Regions from separate parts of the Photorhabdus aballayi genome, predicted to be linked through region 1. Evidence: predicted binding sites of a transcription regulator. Region 1 holds the regulator's gene; each other region holds the start of a gene.

Region 1 (4,010 bases):
CCACAATGATTATTCCGTGGCAACAACTGGAGCCAGAAACTCTGCTAAATTTGATAGAGAGCTTTGTCCTGCGGGAAGGCACTGACTATGGCGAAGATGAAAAATCGCTGGAGCAGAAGGTCGCTGACATACGCCGTCAGTTGGAACGGGGAGATGTTATGCTGGTGTGGTCTGAACTGCATGAGAGCATCAATATTGTGCCAAAAAAAATGTTCCATCCTTAATATTATGGAGTTTACTGTATGTCCGCCAAACATCCGATTATTGCAATTACCGGCTCCAGTGGCGCCGGAACTACCACCACCAGTTTAGCTTTCCGTAAGATTTTCCAGCAACTTAACATCAGCGCAGCACAGATAGAGGGAGATAGTTTCCACCGTTACACCCGTCCTGAAATGGATGCCGCAATCCGTAAAGCCAAGGAGCAAGGCAGACATATCAGTTATTTTGGGCCAGAAGCCAATGATTTTGGCATGCTGGAAAAAACCATGATTGACTATGGTGAAACCGGTGAAGGCCGCCGGCGCAAGTACCTCCATACCTATGACGACGCCGTCCCTTACAACCAGCTCCCCGGTACATTTACGCCGTGGGAATCTTTACCTAAGCAGACCGATGTGCTGTTTTATGAAGGTCTGCACGGCGGCGTTGTCACACCACAGCATAATGTCGCCAGTCATGTTGATCTGCTAGTGGGCGTCGTGCCGATTGTCAATCTTGAATGGATACAGAAACTCATCCGCGATACCGGAGAACGGGGGCATTCACAGGAAGCCGTGATGGATTCCGTCGTGCGTTCTATGGATGATTATATCAACTACATTACGCCACAATTCTCACGAACACATATCAACTTCCAACGTGTCCCTACCGTTGATACATCCAATCCATTTTCAGCTAAAGCCATTCCATCATTGGATGAAAGTTTCATTGTCATCCGCTTCCGTGATCTGACTCAAATTGATTTCCCATACTTGCTAGCAATGTTACAAGGCTCATTCGTTTCAAGCATTAATACCATCGTAGTTCCCGGCGGAAAAATGGGATTAGCAATGGAATTAATTATGACGCCATTGGTACAGCGACTGCTGGAAGGGGAAAAGATTTGTTAATCAGCGCCTGAGATAAATTTAGAAAATCCGGCACTTAAAATTTGCATCTTATATTATTCAGTTAAAAAAACAGGTAACTGAGATATTAGTTACCTGTTGTTATTTTTTGATCAAGAAATAATTTATCAATCTATATCTTTAACTTCAAAACTGTGGGTAATTTCAACTGATTTCCCCAACATCAATGAAACAGAGCAATATTTTTCCGCAGACAACATGACAGCACGTTCAACCGCTTTATCTGTTAAATCCTTACCCGTAACAATAAAATGCAGATTAATATGAGTAAACAAGCGTGGCGCCTCTTCACGACGTTGGGAAGTTAATTTTACTTCACAATCTCTTATGTCGTACCTGCCTTTCTGTAAAATAGAAACTACATCAATCGTACTGCAACCACCGGCTGCCATTAATACCATTTCCATTGGGCTCGGCGCTCTATCGCCAGCATTACCATCCATCATGATCTGATGACCAGAAGATGACTCCCCCAAAAGAGACAATCCTTCAACCCATTTTACCCGCGCTTGCATAAATACCTCTTAAGTCGTTCTTTGCATCCAAGCCTACTCTTTCAGTATTAAACTGGCAATCTAATGAGCAGTTTATTATGCTGAAACAATACAAGACAAGACAGAAGCCTTTTCCTGTGTTAAAAACAGAAGCGGGCCGGGTATATATAGGTTAAGCTCAATACGTAAGGTTCAAATTTCAGATAACCTATATAAAACCCTTATCTGTCGGTTTTTCAACAAACTAATATGTTAAGCTAGTGTCTTTATAAGCCAGCCTGACGAGAAACTTTTAGATTCTCGTGTTATTTAGGCAGCGATAACAACAGAGGATGAAGCGAATGGTTCTCGGCAAGCCACAAACAGACCCGACTCTTGAATGGTTTTTGTCACACTGCCATATTCATAAATATCCATCTAAAAGTACGCTTATTCATCAAGGCGAAAAAGCAGAGACGCTTTACTACATCGTAAAAGGCTCTGTTGCGGTTTTGATTAAAGATGAAGAAGGCAAAGAGATGATCCTCTCCTATTTAAATCAGGGGGATTTCATTGGTGAACTTGGATTATTTGAAGAGGGGCAAGAGCGTACAGCCTGGGTACGGGCCAAAAGCGCCTGTGAAGTGGCTGAAATCTCCTATAAAAAATTCCGCCAACTGATTCAGGTAAACCCGGATATTTTAATGCGTTTATCTGCCCAAATGGCAAACCGTTTGCAAACAACTTCTGAGAAAGTCGGTAATCTGGCTTTCCTGGATGTTACTGGCCGGATTGCCCAAACTTTATTGAATCTGGCGAAACAACCAGATGCAATGACCCACCCGGACGGAATGCAAATCAAAATCACGCGTCAGGAAATTGGTCAGATTGTTGGCTGTTCCCGCGAAACAGTTGGTCGTATTCTGAAAATGCTAGAAGATCAAAACTTGATCTCCGCACACGGTAAAACTATCGTTGTTTACGGTACACGTTAACGCTTGATTAATCAGCGCATAATCCTGCGCTGATTTCTCTTGTGCTTAATTACACCAACTGACTAATTGTCTGCTCCAACCGTTCCATGCCCTGAGCAAGCTCTTCTTCACTGATAATCAACGAAGGCGTGAAACGCAGTACATCACCACCCGCACTCAACAACATTAAGCCATTTGCAGCCGCCAGTTGCAGAATATCTTTAGCTTTTCCCTGATACGGCGCTTTGAGTTCCGCACCAATCAGCAGACCCTTTCCACGAATTTCACCAAATATCGAATATTTCTGATTGATATCATTCAGAAAATTCACTATTAAACTATGGCGTTTTTCAACGCCTTCCAGAACCTCTGGCGTATTAATAATATCAAAAGCAACATTTGCAACTGCACAAGCCAACGGATTACCGCCATAAGTTGTACCGTGAGTTCCCGGCATCATCGCAGACGCAATATTCTCTGTCGTCAGCATAGCGCTGATAGGGAAGCCATTTCCCAATGCTTTTGCTGTGGTAATGATGTCCGGCGTAACATCATAATGCATATAAGAAAATAGCTTACCGGTACGCCCCATCCCACTTTGCACTTCATCAAACACCAACAACACCTGATGCTTATCGCAAAGCTCACGCAACCCATGAATAAATGCCGGTGCTGCCGGTGTGACTCCCCCTTCTCCTTGAACCGGCTCCAATACAACAGCACAAGTATGGTCATCTATGACGGCCTTCACTGCATCTAAATCATTAAAAGGCACATGAATAATATCCGCGGGTTTTGGCCCAAAACCATCAGCATATTTTGGCTGACCACCCACGGAGACAGTAAATAAGGTGCGACCATGAAAACCCTGATGAAATGCGATAATTTTGGTTTTATAGGGACTGTGACGCGTAATGGCATAGTGACGAGCCAGCTTAAATGCCGCTTCATTCGCTTCCGCTCCTGAATTGGCAAAAAATACCCGCTCAGCAAAAGTCGCATCAATCAGTTTCTGCGCCAGAATCAAAGCAGGTTCATTGGTGAAAATATTACTGATATGCCAAAGTTTCTCCCCTTGCTGCTGCAAAACATCCACTAACGCAGGGTGACAATGGCCCAAAGCTATAACAGCAATTCCCCCTGCCAAGTCAATATACTCTTTCCATTGCTGATCCCATACGCGACTACCTTGCCCTCTCACCGGTATAAACTGCGCTGGTGAATAAATTGGCAACATAACTTGATCGTATGTGCTTCTATCTACTACGGTATGTCCCTTCATTTTCCCACCCGTTTTTTATATATACGCCATTCAGAAGTGAAATTATACTCACTGAATATGCATAAAAAATCAAAGATGGGCAAATGAAAAAGATGGATAAATGAAGAAATTATCGGTGTCTGGTTAATATCTCAGAAAGTTGCTCAGTAAC
Region 2 (4,010 bases), on a different contig from region 1:
TTTCGCATCAGCGTAATAATTGACTTTGCCATTATGAACAAAGCCCTCAGCACCAGCATTAATTGGCTGGAATGCCTGAACTTCGGTGGTGCTCATTTTCACCACAGTGCGCCCACTGATAACCGAATCATTCATTGCCATCAACACACCACGTTTGGCTGATGCTGTATCACCGGCAACAACCACAGCGTTATACAGATTTAACGGGCCATCGGCGCCAAGCGCCGTAGATGGGCGCATCGCTCCAACCATGACAATCGGTTTCTGGCAGTGGGTAGTCAGATCGAGGAAATAAGCAGTTTCTTCCATCGTGTCAGTACCGTGGGTGATAACAAAACCATCGGTCTTATCACAACCAGCGTTGATTCTTTTCGCTAACGTTAACCACACCTGATCATTCATATCTTGCGAGCCAATACTCACCACCTGCTCACCTTTTAGGTTAGCGATATTTTTGATCTCAGGAACAGCATTGACTAATTCATCAATGGCAACTCTTCCAGCAACATAGCTGGACTGGGTTGCAGATTTACCGCCGCCAGCAATCGTGCCTCCCGTCGCTAAAAGCGTAATATTTGGTAAAGCAAAAGCAGAACCACTAATTAATGCCAATAAACTGGCTAAAGCTGTGTGTTTCATCTTTTTCATGCTTCTTCCTTAATAAAAAATATCCTACTAGATTATGGATGATGATAACAATAAATCTGTGATACATACCAGACTTTAGCTACTGAAAAAAAACTCGTATGATGAGCGCCCCATAACCAGCACTCATAAGTGAATACCATGACGCAAACCTTTATTCCCGGCAAAGACGCCGCACTGGAAGACTCGATCAACCGTTTTCAGCAAAAACTGCAACACCTTGGTTTTAATATCGAAGAAGCTTCATGGCTGAATCCGGTTCCTCATGTCTGGTCAGTTCATATTCGCGACCGCGATTGTCCTCTCTGTTTTACCAATGGCAAAGGCGCAAGTAAAAAAGCCGCTTTAGCTTCTGCTTTAGGGGAGTATTTTGAACGCCTGTCAACTAACTATTTTTTTGCTGACTTCTATTTAGGAGAAGCTATCGCGAACGGTGATTTTGTCCATTATCCCAATGAAAAATGGTTTGCTTTACCGGACGATGATTCTCTACCAGAAGGCATTCTGGATGACCGGTTACACCAATTTTATAATCCTGAAAATGAGTTATGCGCCAGTCAGTTAGTCGATTTGCAATCAGGTAATGAAGAGCGTGGTATCTGCTCACTGCCATTCACCCGCCAATCTGATCATCATACCGTCTATATTCCTATGAATATTATTGGCAATCTTTATGTCTCCAATGGTATGTCAGCCGGCAACACGATGAATGAAGCCAGAGTTCAGGGACTATCCGAAGTTTTTGAACGTTATGTGAAGAATCGTATTATCGCCGAAGGTATCAGCCTGCCAGAAATTCCCCAAGAAGTGATGAATCGTTATCCTGATGTTGTTGCCGCAGTCAGCAAATTACAGGATGAAGGTTTCCCACTCTATTGTTATGACGCCTCCCTCGGTGGGCAGTTCCCGGTTATTTGCGTGGTGCTGTTTAATCCTAATAATGGGACTTGTTTCGCCTCTTTTGGTGCGCATCCTGAATTTGGCGTAGCGTTGGAACGAACTGTGACCGAGTTATTACAGGGCCGCAGTTTGAAAGATCTGGATGTGTTTAATGCACCGACTTTCGATAATGAAGAAGTAGCAGAACATACCAATCTGGAAACTCACTTTATTGATTCAAGCGGTTTAATCAGTTGGGATTTGTTTAAACAAGATGCTGATTATGCGTTCGCTGACTGGAATTTCAGCGGTACGACCGAAGAAGAATTCAGCACTTTGATGGCTATTTTCAAACAATTGGATGCCGAAGTTTATATTGCTGACTATGAACACCTCGGTGTTTATGCCTGCCGTATTCTGGTTCCGGGGATGTCTGATATTTATCCTGTGGAAGATTTACATCTTGCTAATAACACGATGGGAACCCATCTGCGGGAAACTTTATTAGCGTTACCGGATAGCCAATGGCAAGCCGAAGAATATCTGGCACTGATTGAGCAATTAGATGAAGAAGGTTTAGATGATTTTACCCGTGTCCGTGAATTGCTTGGCATCGCTGTAGGTAAAGACAATGGTTGGAGCAATTTACGGATTGGTGAATTGAAATCCATGTTGGCATTGGCTGGCGGTGATTTGGAGCAAGCTTTAATTTGGGTAGAATGGACCCAAGATTTTAATGCGTCAGTCTTTACTACCGAACGCGCTAATTATTATCGCTGTTTGCAAACACTGCTTTTACTTGCTCTGGAAGAGGATAAAGAGCCTGCACAATATTATCAAGCATTCGTAAAAATGTATGGGCAAAATGCTGTTGAAGCAGCATCAGCCGCTATTTCTGGTGAACACTGTTTTTATGGCCTGTGGTCAGTCGATGCAGATTTAAAATCACTGCCCGCTCATCAGGCTTTATTAGCCGCTTATGAAAAGCTGCAAAAAGCAAAATGCGATTTCTGGAACGCAAAATAAAATTTTAGAAAAGACGATGCAATAATTAAAAGTAAAATTCAGGTTAAATTAAATTTATTTTCGACAACAAATAAACAACAATTTAGCCTGTAATTTTACTTATCAAACTTCCTACCAATGGATTAAATAAAAAAATATTATAATTTTTAAAAAATTTTTATTTCATTAAAATCAATAAATTAATTGTAATTTCCACCATTTTCATTCGCTAAAACAGCGTCTATTTTCAGAGGATTATGATCTATATCAAATTCTCCTCTTTAAGCCTTTGTTACTATCGTTACGCACCGTAACTTATTAATGATAAAGAGAATGTTGGTATGAAAGCTGACACCCCCTTTAACCTATTACCACCTGCGGTAATGACACAAGTCGCCGATGATATCGGCGTTTATAAGACCACTAAACCTGTTGCCATTACCTATCTGTCAGCAATAACTGCCGGGGTTTTTATTTCCATTGCATTTGTCTTTTATATTACCGCGACGACAGGAACCGCATCTATTTCTTATGGGTTGGCTAAATTAGTTGGCGGAATCTGTTTCTCTCTTGGATTAATGTTAGTTGTCGTGTGTGGCGCAGATTTATTTACTTCCACTGTGCTAACGATTATTTCCAAAGCCACCGGACGTATAACTTGGTATCAGATGATTAAAAACTGGATTAACGTTTATTTCGGTAATTTAATCGGCGCGCTATTTTTCGTCGCCATTATCTGGTTTGCCGGTCAATACCGTGTTGCCGATGGGCTATGGGGCTTGAATGTTCTGCAAACAGCAAACCATAAAATGCACCACTCTTTTATTGAAGCGCTATTTTTAGGCATTCTCGCCAATTTAATGGTTTGTCTCGCTGTTTGGATGAGTTATGCCGGACGTAGTTTAATGGATAAAGTATTTGCCATGATTTTGCCAGTAAGTATGTTTGTTGCTAGCGGCTTTGAGCACAGTATTGCGAATATGTTTTTAATCCCGCTTGGCATTATTATTAAGCACTTCGCACCAACTGAATTCTGGATTAACGTGGGTGCGACGCCTGAGCAATTTTCTCAACTCACCATTTCACACTTTATTACTGGCAATTTAATTCCAGTCACTATTGGTAACATTATCGGCGGCGCTGTTTTGGTGGGTTTAACTTACTGGTCAATTTATCTGCGTAGTGAGCAAAAATATTAATTCGCTCCCTTATTTAGTTTCTTAAAAGTTCGATTATTATAAAGGTAGAAGTATCATGGCTGAATTAAATAAAAAATTCTCTATAGCATGGCAAAATTTTAATCCGGGGGATTGGCAGAATGAAGTCAATATTCGTGACTTCATCCAAAAAAACTATACGCCATATGAGGGTGATGAATCTTTCCTGTCAGGTTCGACAAAAGCAACCAATATATTATGGGAAAAAGTCATGGAAGGTATCAAAATCGAAAACCGCACTCATGCACCGGTCGATTTTGATAC
Region 3 (4,010 bases), on a different contig from region 1:
CGGTATTTGCCCCTGCCCCATAATTTTCCCCGCAATAATATCCCGGTCGAGACTTAGCTTGACGGCTTCGCGGACTCTGACATCAGTAAACGGCGGTTTTTCATTGTTAATTTCATAATAAAACGTGCAAAGGTAAGAACTGACACGAACCTGATCGGGGATCTCTTTTTTCATTTTCTGGTACAGAGTCGGCGGAATGGCGCTGTGGGTGATATTTATCTCTCCACTACGATAGCGGTTAATATCACTGGTTTCAGATTGAAGAGGTAAGAGAGTCGCTTGATCAATAACTGTTTTTGCATTATTCCAATATCTAGGGTTGCGTTCGAGCACTATCCGCTCATTGACCACCCACTCTTTCAACGAATACGCCCCATTACCGACATAATTTTCTGGCAGCGTCCATTTATTGCCCCATTTTTCAACCACATCCTTTTTCACCGGTTTCATTGCCGTATGGCTGAGCATACTGACGAAATAAGGCACAGGATGCGTCAGAATCACCTGTAAACGATGATCATCCAACGCTTTTACGCCTAACTGATCAGGCGATTTTTTACCTTTCAAAACATCACTAACATTTTCAACATAAGCATATTGAAGATAGCTGGCATAAGGTGAACCTACCTTGGGATCAGCTAATCGTTGCCAGCTATAGACAAAATCGTGGGCAGTGACAGGGGTTCCATCACTCCATTTAGCATTATCACGCAGATAAAAGGTCCATACCTTGTAATCCTGATTTTCCCAATGAGTTGCCACGCCCGGCACAATTTCTCCTTTGGGGCCTGTACTCACCAATCCTTCCAATAAATTAAGAATAACGTTGGTTTCCGGTACACCTTCGACTTTATGTGGATCAAGCGAGGCAACTTCTGTGCCATTATTAATAATAATTTGCTGTTTATCCGCAAGTTTCACACCATCTGGAAGTTCAGCGGCAGACACGGCTGTAACAGGAAATGCTGATAATAAAAATATACAGGAAATAAACTTATATAATTTTAATTGTTTGATCTTCATTTTTTACCTCCAGTTTGATGGACTTGTTCATTCCACATATCACATCAAGGCCGGTATCTTCACATTATTTAGCCCAAAGTAACGGATTAAATATTAAAGCGGACTTATCATATCAACTGTTAAAATATCGCTCTTATATTGCAAAAGCCATCCTTACAAACAACTTAGTGCGACCTATTACATTAATTGATAAAATATGCCAACAACCATTACAACTAATTGATATATATACAATTATTAATTTTAAACTTAACTAAAATAGCAAACAAAGCTAGACCAAAGATGAAAATAAACATAATTTTAACAAATTGCAATCAATGCAAATTAAAAACCTACATTCATCACAAAACAGTGGTGGAAGCAACCAGTTACACATTGAACTCACAGGAAAGAATAATTTAGAAAAATATTGGGTTATTTGTATAAAATTCAGAGAGTACCGGTAAAAGAAGTGCGAAAAGCCTATGATATAGGCTTTATAATAAAAATGATAAGAATATTATAATTTGTAATTTCAATAGAAAGAAAATTGACGCCGTTTATCGCCAATTGTATCAAAGCAACCCTGGGAATAGCGCTTTGATCCCTGTCACAATCAGTTCAATTCCTAAAGACATCAATAGCAGTCCCATAATCCGAGTGATAACATTAATGCCCGTTTGCCCAAGATATTTGACGACTAAAGGTGCAGATCGAAATAATAACCAGCAGCAAAAAGCAAACAACGCGCTGGTAAGCACCAACCCAATAAAATTCTGCCATCCTTGATAACGAGAACTCCAGACAATACAAGAACTGATTGCGCCGGGGCCTGCCATTAACGGCAATGCCAGCGGCACAACACCAACACTTTCTCTAACAGCAGTTTCTGACTTTTCCTGCTTATTCTGTTTATCCTCTCCAAGCTTACCGTTAATCATCGACATCGCGATGGTCACAACCAAAATCCCACCAGCAATACGAAAAGAGTCAATGGAAATGCCAAACATACGCAGTATCGAGTCACCTAACAGCAAAGCTATCCATAAAATGATGGCGACAGAAGTATTAGCAACCAAATTGGTTCTATTACGAGCCGGCCGGGGTTGATAGTGAGTCATACTGATAAAAACCGGCAAAATACCAACAGGATTGACCAGTGCAAACAGTCCAACAAAAAACTTAATGTAACCAGAAAGATCCAGCAGTAAGTCACCCACAAATAACCTCTATAAAGTTACACTGTGTTATTAAAAATATTCTCATGATCGCTCACCAAAAAATCTATAAAACTTAATTTTTTCTTCACTTTATACTGGTAAAGCTCCATTTTCCATCGATCACAACGCATTTTCCAATTTAAAATATCTTATATAACAAGTTGTTAACTCAATATTTTCATTAGATGAAAAATTCAACCTTTCAACCCTATTTACACCCAACCAACAATAATTATCACCGACCCAAGCTGAAAGGAGTCAGCTTGGAATTTATGTGATTAAGATCAATATATATTTAATACCAAATGGTAACCTGTAGCTACCAAAAAATCACCAGGCTAAATAGTCTAAAAAATACTTATTCATTGATATTAAAAGATTTTTAATATTTTCCAGGAGTACTTCTTTATGACTGTAACTCATGTTACTGAACTAGACGAACTGGTTGCCAGGGTAAAAAAAGCACAACGTGAATTTGCTAACTTTTCTCAGGAGCAAGTTGACAAAATCTTCCGCGCTGCGGCCCTCGCAGCAGCAGATGCACGCATTCCTTTAGCAAAATTAGCCGTAGCAGAATCCGGTATGGGAATTGTCGAAGACAAAGTAATCAAAAACCACTTTGCCTCCGAATATATCTATAACGCTTATAAAGATGATAAAACCTGCGGCATTCTGTCTGAAAACAAAACATTCGGCACCATCACTATCGCTGAGCCTATTGGCTTAATTTGCGGCATCGTGCCAACCACTAACCCAACATCTACCGCTATTTTTAAGGCCCTCATCAGCCTAAAAACCCGTAATGGCATTATTCTCTCCCCCCACCCACGCGCCAAAAAAGCAACAACCAAAGCAGCAGAATTGGTTCTATCCGCTGCGGTTGCGGCTGGTGCGCCAAAAGATATTATTGGCTGGATTGATGAACCTTCCGTTGAACTTTCCAATGCATTGATGCACCACCAGGACATCAATCTCATCCTAGCGACCGGCGGGCCAGGTATGGTAAAAGCGGCTTACAGCTCGGGTAAGCCGGCAATCGGCGTCGGTGCTGGTAACACCCCAGTTGTTATTGATGAATCGGCTGATATTAAACGTGCTATTGCGTCTATTCTGATGTCCAAAACCTTTGACAATGGCGTCATCTGTGCTTCAGAACAATCCGTTATCGTGGTGGATACTGTTTATGAACAGGTCCGTAAACGGTTTTTTACACATGGCGGTTATCTGTTACAAGGCGAGGAACTGAAAGCTGTTCAAGATATCATTCTAAAAAACGGTTCTCTAAATGCAGAGATTGTGGGTCAACCTGCAACAAAAATTGCCGAAATGGCAGGAATTAATGTTCCTGAAAGGACCAAAATCTTAATTGGAGAAGTGAGTTTGATTGACGAAGCAGAGCCTTTTGCTCATGAAAAACTGTCTCCATTGCTCGCTATGTACCGCAGTAATAGTTTTGAAGATGCTGTAGAAAAGGCAGAAAAATTGGTTGAAATGGGTGGAATTGGTCACACTGCCTGCTTGTATACCGATCAGGACAATCAGGCGGCCCGAATCAAATATTTCGGCGATAAAATGAAAACAGCGCGTATTTTAGTAAATACACCTGCTTCTCAGGGAGGTATCGGTGATCTCTACAACTTCAAACTTGCTCCATCTCTGACACTAGGTTGCGGTTCTTGGGGAGGAAATTCCATCTCTGAAAATGTGGGGCCCAAACACCTCATCAATACCAAAACCGTAGCAAAAAGAGCAGAAAATATGCTGTGGCATAAACTTCCGAAATCAATT
Region 4 (4,010 bases), on a different contig from region 1:
TTAACAAAACCATGTCTTATATTTCCGCTCTAAAGGATGAGATTTTACGGTATATTGAATAAATTGGGGTTACAGTTTCACAACCAGACTAAGTTTAAAAAAATGTATCCTTACAGTGTATAAATATGTCATAACACTTCGTTTATTATCCTAACTTTACTAATTCTATATTGCATTGAAATATGAAGAAAAAACGTCCTATTTTGCAAGATGTTGCTGATCGTGTTGGTGTCACTAAAATGACGGTAAGTCGTTTCTTGCGTAATCCTGAGCAAGTTTCTGAGCAATTGCGAAAGAAAATAGCGGATGCTTTAGATGAGTTGGGTTATATTCCAAATAAAGTGCCGGATATTCTTTCAAATTCCACTAGTCATGCTATTGGTATTTTATTGCCTTCTTTAACTAACCAGGTTTTTGCGGAAGTTATCCGTGGTATCGAATATGTGACGGATAATCATGGTTATCAAACTATGTTAGCTCACTATGGCTATCGCTCAGAAAAGGAAGAAGAGCGTTTGATTTCTTTACTTTCCTATAATATTGATGGTTTGATTCTTTCAGAACGAACTCATACTCCACGAACTTTGAAGATGTTGGAAACGGCTGGTATCCCTGTTGTTGAGCTGATGGATTGTATTTCTCCTTGTTTTGATACGGCAGTCGGCATTGACAACTTTGAAGCAGCTCGGCAGATGACAATGGCAATGATTGAACGTGGTTGCCAGCGGGTGATTTATCTTGGCGCAAGGCAAGATGAAAGGACAATTATTCGTCTGGAGGGTTATGAGGCTGCAATGAAAAGTGCGGGGTTACCGCTGGGTAAGGTAATGACGCCAGACAGCTCTTCTTACACATTGGGAGGGCAGTTACTGAATGAAGCTCGGGCAAAATATCCTGATGTTGATGGTCTATTCTGTACTAACGATGACTTGGCTATCGGAGCAATTTTTGAGTGCCAACGTCAAGGGATAGCTGTACCACATGATATTGCAATAGCTGGCTTTCATGGCCATGATGTTGGTCAGGCGATGACACCAAAACTTGCCAGTGTATTGACGTCTCGTGACTTAATGGGGCGGAGGGCTGCTGAATTATTAATGGCTCGGCTGAGGGGCGAACATTTACCGCAAAAAATGATTGATATCGGTTTTCAGTTATCTTTGGGAGAGAGTATCTAATCGGTCTGCTGGATTTGCATTTTTTTGAGCTCATTTGTGATAAATGTCACATTTATATTTCCTGAATATTCCGTGTTGTTGCTAATTTCATCTCTACTTCTGATAATGTTACCGATAACAGTTACCGGTAACATTTTGTGGATAAAATATCTACGTTAAGGAGTTTATATGAGCGATACCCAGCATTCGAATCATGTTTTTGTGCTTATGGGGGTATCCGGTAGTGGTAAATCCGCTGTTGCCAGTGCTGCGGCCTATAAATTGGATTCTGCTTTTTTAGATGGTGATTTTTTACACCCAAGATCTAACATTAATAAGATGGCTAAAGGCTACGCACTGAATGATGAAGATCGTAAGCCTTGGTTGAAATCACTGAACCATGCAATTTTTGCTATGCAACGCACAAACCCGGTTTCCCTGATTGTTTGTTCTGCTTTAAAAAAGCATTACCGGGATATACTGCGTGATAATAATAAGAATCTATCATTTCTTTATATGAAAGGTGACTTTGATTTAATTGAAAGTCGATTGAAGGCACGTAAAGATCATTTTTTTAAACCTCAAATGTTGGTATCTCAGTTTGAGGCATTAGAAGAGCCGGGGAGTGATGAACAGGATGTTTATCTAGTTGACATTAGATCATCTCTTGATGAAGTGATAAATCACTCGATAAGAATAATTAATAGTGTCATTTCAGGGGAAAAATAATGAGTACTTTAACCTTAGTGCTGACTGCGGTGGGTTCTGTTCTCTTACTATTGTTTCTGGTGATGAAAGTCAGAATACACGCTTTTGTTGCGTTAATACTGGTTTCTATGGGAGCGGGTGTTTTTTCTGGTATGCCACTGGATAAAATTGCTGAAACAATGCAAGAAGGAATGGGAGGAACGTTAGGTTTTCTGGCTATTGTTGTCGCACTGGGGGCGATGTTTGGTAAAGTTTTGCATGAAACAGGCGCACTGGATCAGATTGCGGTTAAATTACTAAATAGTTTTGGTGAAAAGAATGCTCATTATTCATTGGGGATCGCTGGCTTGGTTTGTGCTTTGCCGTTGTTCTTTGATGTAGCGATTGTTTTATTGATTGGCGTGGCGTTTGCAGTAGCGCGTCGTACTGGCGGTAATGTAGTGAAGCTAGTTATTCCTCTATTTGCTGGTGTTGCCGCCGCCGCAGCGTTTTTGTTACCTGGTCCAGCACCGATGCTGTTGGCTTCACAGATGAATGCTGACTTTGGCTGGATGATTTTGATCGGTATCAGTGCAGCGATTCCTGGGATGTTACTGGCAGGGCCAATCTTCGGTAGTTTTATCAGTAAGTATGTTACTTTGGATTTACCCACCGATATAAATGAGCCAAGTCTTGGTCAAGGTAAGATGCCATCTTTTGGTTTGAGTTTGTCACTGGTTCTATTCCCTTTGGTTTTGGTTGGATTAAAGGCTATTGGTGAGAATTTTGTTGAACAGGGTTCTGAGTTGTATCAGTGGCTTGAATTTATCGGTCATCCATTTTCTGCGATTTTGGTTGCTTGTTTGATTGCTATTTATGGTTTGGCGATTCGCCGTGGGATGAGTAAAGAAAAGGTGATGGATATTTGTTCTTCGGCTATTCAACCGGCTGGCATTATTTTATTGGTGACGGGGGCTGGCGGTGTATTCAAACAAGTATTGGTGGATTCTGGTGTTGGTCCCGCTTTAGGGAACGCATTGATTGGGGCGGGGTTGCCTATTGCATTAGCGTGTTTCATCCTGGCTGGTACAGTACGTATTATTCAAGGTTCTGCAACCGTTGCTTGTTTGACAACTGTTGGTTTGATTTTGCCAGTTGTTGATCTTTTGGGATATTCTGGCGCCCAGCTTGCGGCCCTTTCAATCTGTATTGCAGGTGGTTCTTTGGTATTGAGCCATGTTAATGACTCAGGCTTTTGGTTATTTGGTAAATTTACTGGTGCAACAGAATCTCAGACGCTGAAAACTTGGTCGATTATGGAAACTATTCTTGGAACAACAGGCGCGGCTGTTGGAATGGTTTTCTTTGCCATGTTGTAATTTATATAAATTCAGGGATTGTATTAGATTGATACCGCCTTCTTTAGAAGGCGGCTATCTGGAAATATTGGTGATATTAAAATAGTGTTCTTGCTAACGGGTGACGGTGGCACCAGCGATCTTTATAAGCAAAAGTAGGCTTGCCAATAGAATAGCGCATCGTTTTTTGATGCTGCTGGCAGAGCGCTGAAGCATTTTGAATATTTAACCACATAACAATGCTTCCAAGGCTGAGGTTAGCGTATCCAGGATCGTATCCACCATTTACTGCATCGAATGAAATCCATTGAGGGCTGTCTGATTTTATAACTAAATCGTAGGCTGCTGGGGTTCCATTGATAGTTAATACACATCCGTACAGATGCTGTTTGAGTTCGATGTATAATTCGATTAATTTTCCTTTTTCTGCTTCACTGTGTTTTTCCCCCCACCGTTTTTCATACAGTATGGTGTAAATATCAACAAATTCCTGGCAGGTGAAATCATCAATTTGATGTATTTCTCCGCCTGCGCGTTTAAATCTATTAATTTCATTACTCCGATTTCTTCTTGTTTTATAAGAGAAATCTTCTTTAGCAAGGCATATTGTTCGCTTGTTTAATCGGCCATAATAGATATTGACAAAGTTTTCTTTGTGCAGGGGCGATATGGTTTTAGATTTCCCTGGGATGATGGTTTTTAGGTGTTTGGCGATAGGAAAGATAATTTCATCATAGGTGAAGAAGTGGTAGTCCTTTTGGTGACTTGCTGCCAGATGATGATCTTTACATGTAAAGTATGCCCCTTC

The links. The regulator CRP, encoded in region 1, controls carbon source genes, mostly activating them, when cyclic AMP is high. The targets are predictions, from matches to a motif close to ATGTGANNNNNNTCACAT.
Region 2: focA (formate transporter FocA) is a predicted target of CRP. The motif match lies at 2,785-2,802, and genes of this name have one in related genera.
Region 3: adhE (bifunctional acetaldehyde-CoA/alcohol dehydrogenase) is a predicted target of CRP. The motif match lies at 2,495-2,512, and genes of this name have one in related genera.
Region 4: gntK (gluconokinase) is a predicted target of CRP. The motif match lies at 1,213-1,230, and genes of this name have one in related genera.

The regions. Positions count from the first base shown of each region.
Region 1 covers NZ_JAPFCD010000050.1:11,871-15,880, forward strand. Annotated here, with positions in the region: gene OO184_RS19475 (hydrolase) at 1-9, shown strand, start outside; gene OO184_RS19480 (YheU family protein) at 6-224, shown strand; gene OO184_RS19485 (phosphoribulokinase) at 243-1,112, shown strand; gene OO184_RS19490 (OsmC family protein) at 1,238-1,645, opposite strand; gene crp (cAMP-activated global transcriptional regulator CRP) at 1,966-2,598, shown strand; gene argD (bifunctional acetylornithine/succinyldiaminopimelate transaminase) at 2,648-3,859, opposite strand; gene OO184_RS19505 (aminodeoxychorismate synthase component II) at 3,983-4,010, opposite strand, start outside.
Region 2 covers NZ_JAPFCD010000029.1:4,876-8,885, reverse strand. Annotated here, with positions in the region: gene ansB (L-asparaginase 2) at 1-648, opposite strand, end outside; gene ycaO (30S ribosomal protein S12 methylthiotransferase accessory factor YcaO) at 787-2,550, shown strand; gene focA (formate transporter FocA) at 2,871-3,728, shown strand; gene pflB (formate C-acetyltransferase) at 3,784-4,010, shown strand, end outside.
Region 3 covers NZ_JAPFCD010000001.1:245,346-249,355, reverse strand. Annotated here, with positions in the region: gene OO184_RS00940 (ABC transporter substrate-binding protein) at 1-1,023, opposite strand, end outside; gene OO184_RS00935 (YchE family NAAT transporter) at 1,578-2,222, opposite strand; gene adhE (bifunctional acetaldehyde-CoA/alcohol dehydrogenase) at 2,631-4,010, shown strand, end outside.
Region 4 covers NZ_JAPFCD010000040.1:41,089-45,098, reverse strand. Annotated here, with positions in the region: gene gntR (gluconate operon transcriptional repressor GntR) at 183-1,178, shown strand; gene gntK (gluconokinase) at 1,347-1,886, shown strand; gene gntU (gluconate transporter) at 1,886-3,223, shown strand; gene OO184_RS17655 (GNAT family N-acetyltransferase) at 3,300-4,010, opposite strand, start outside.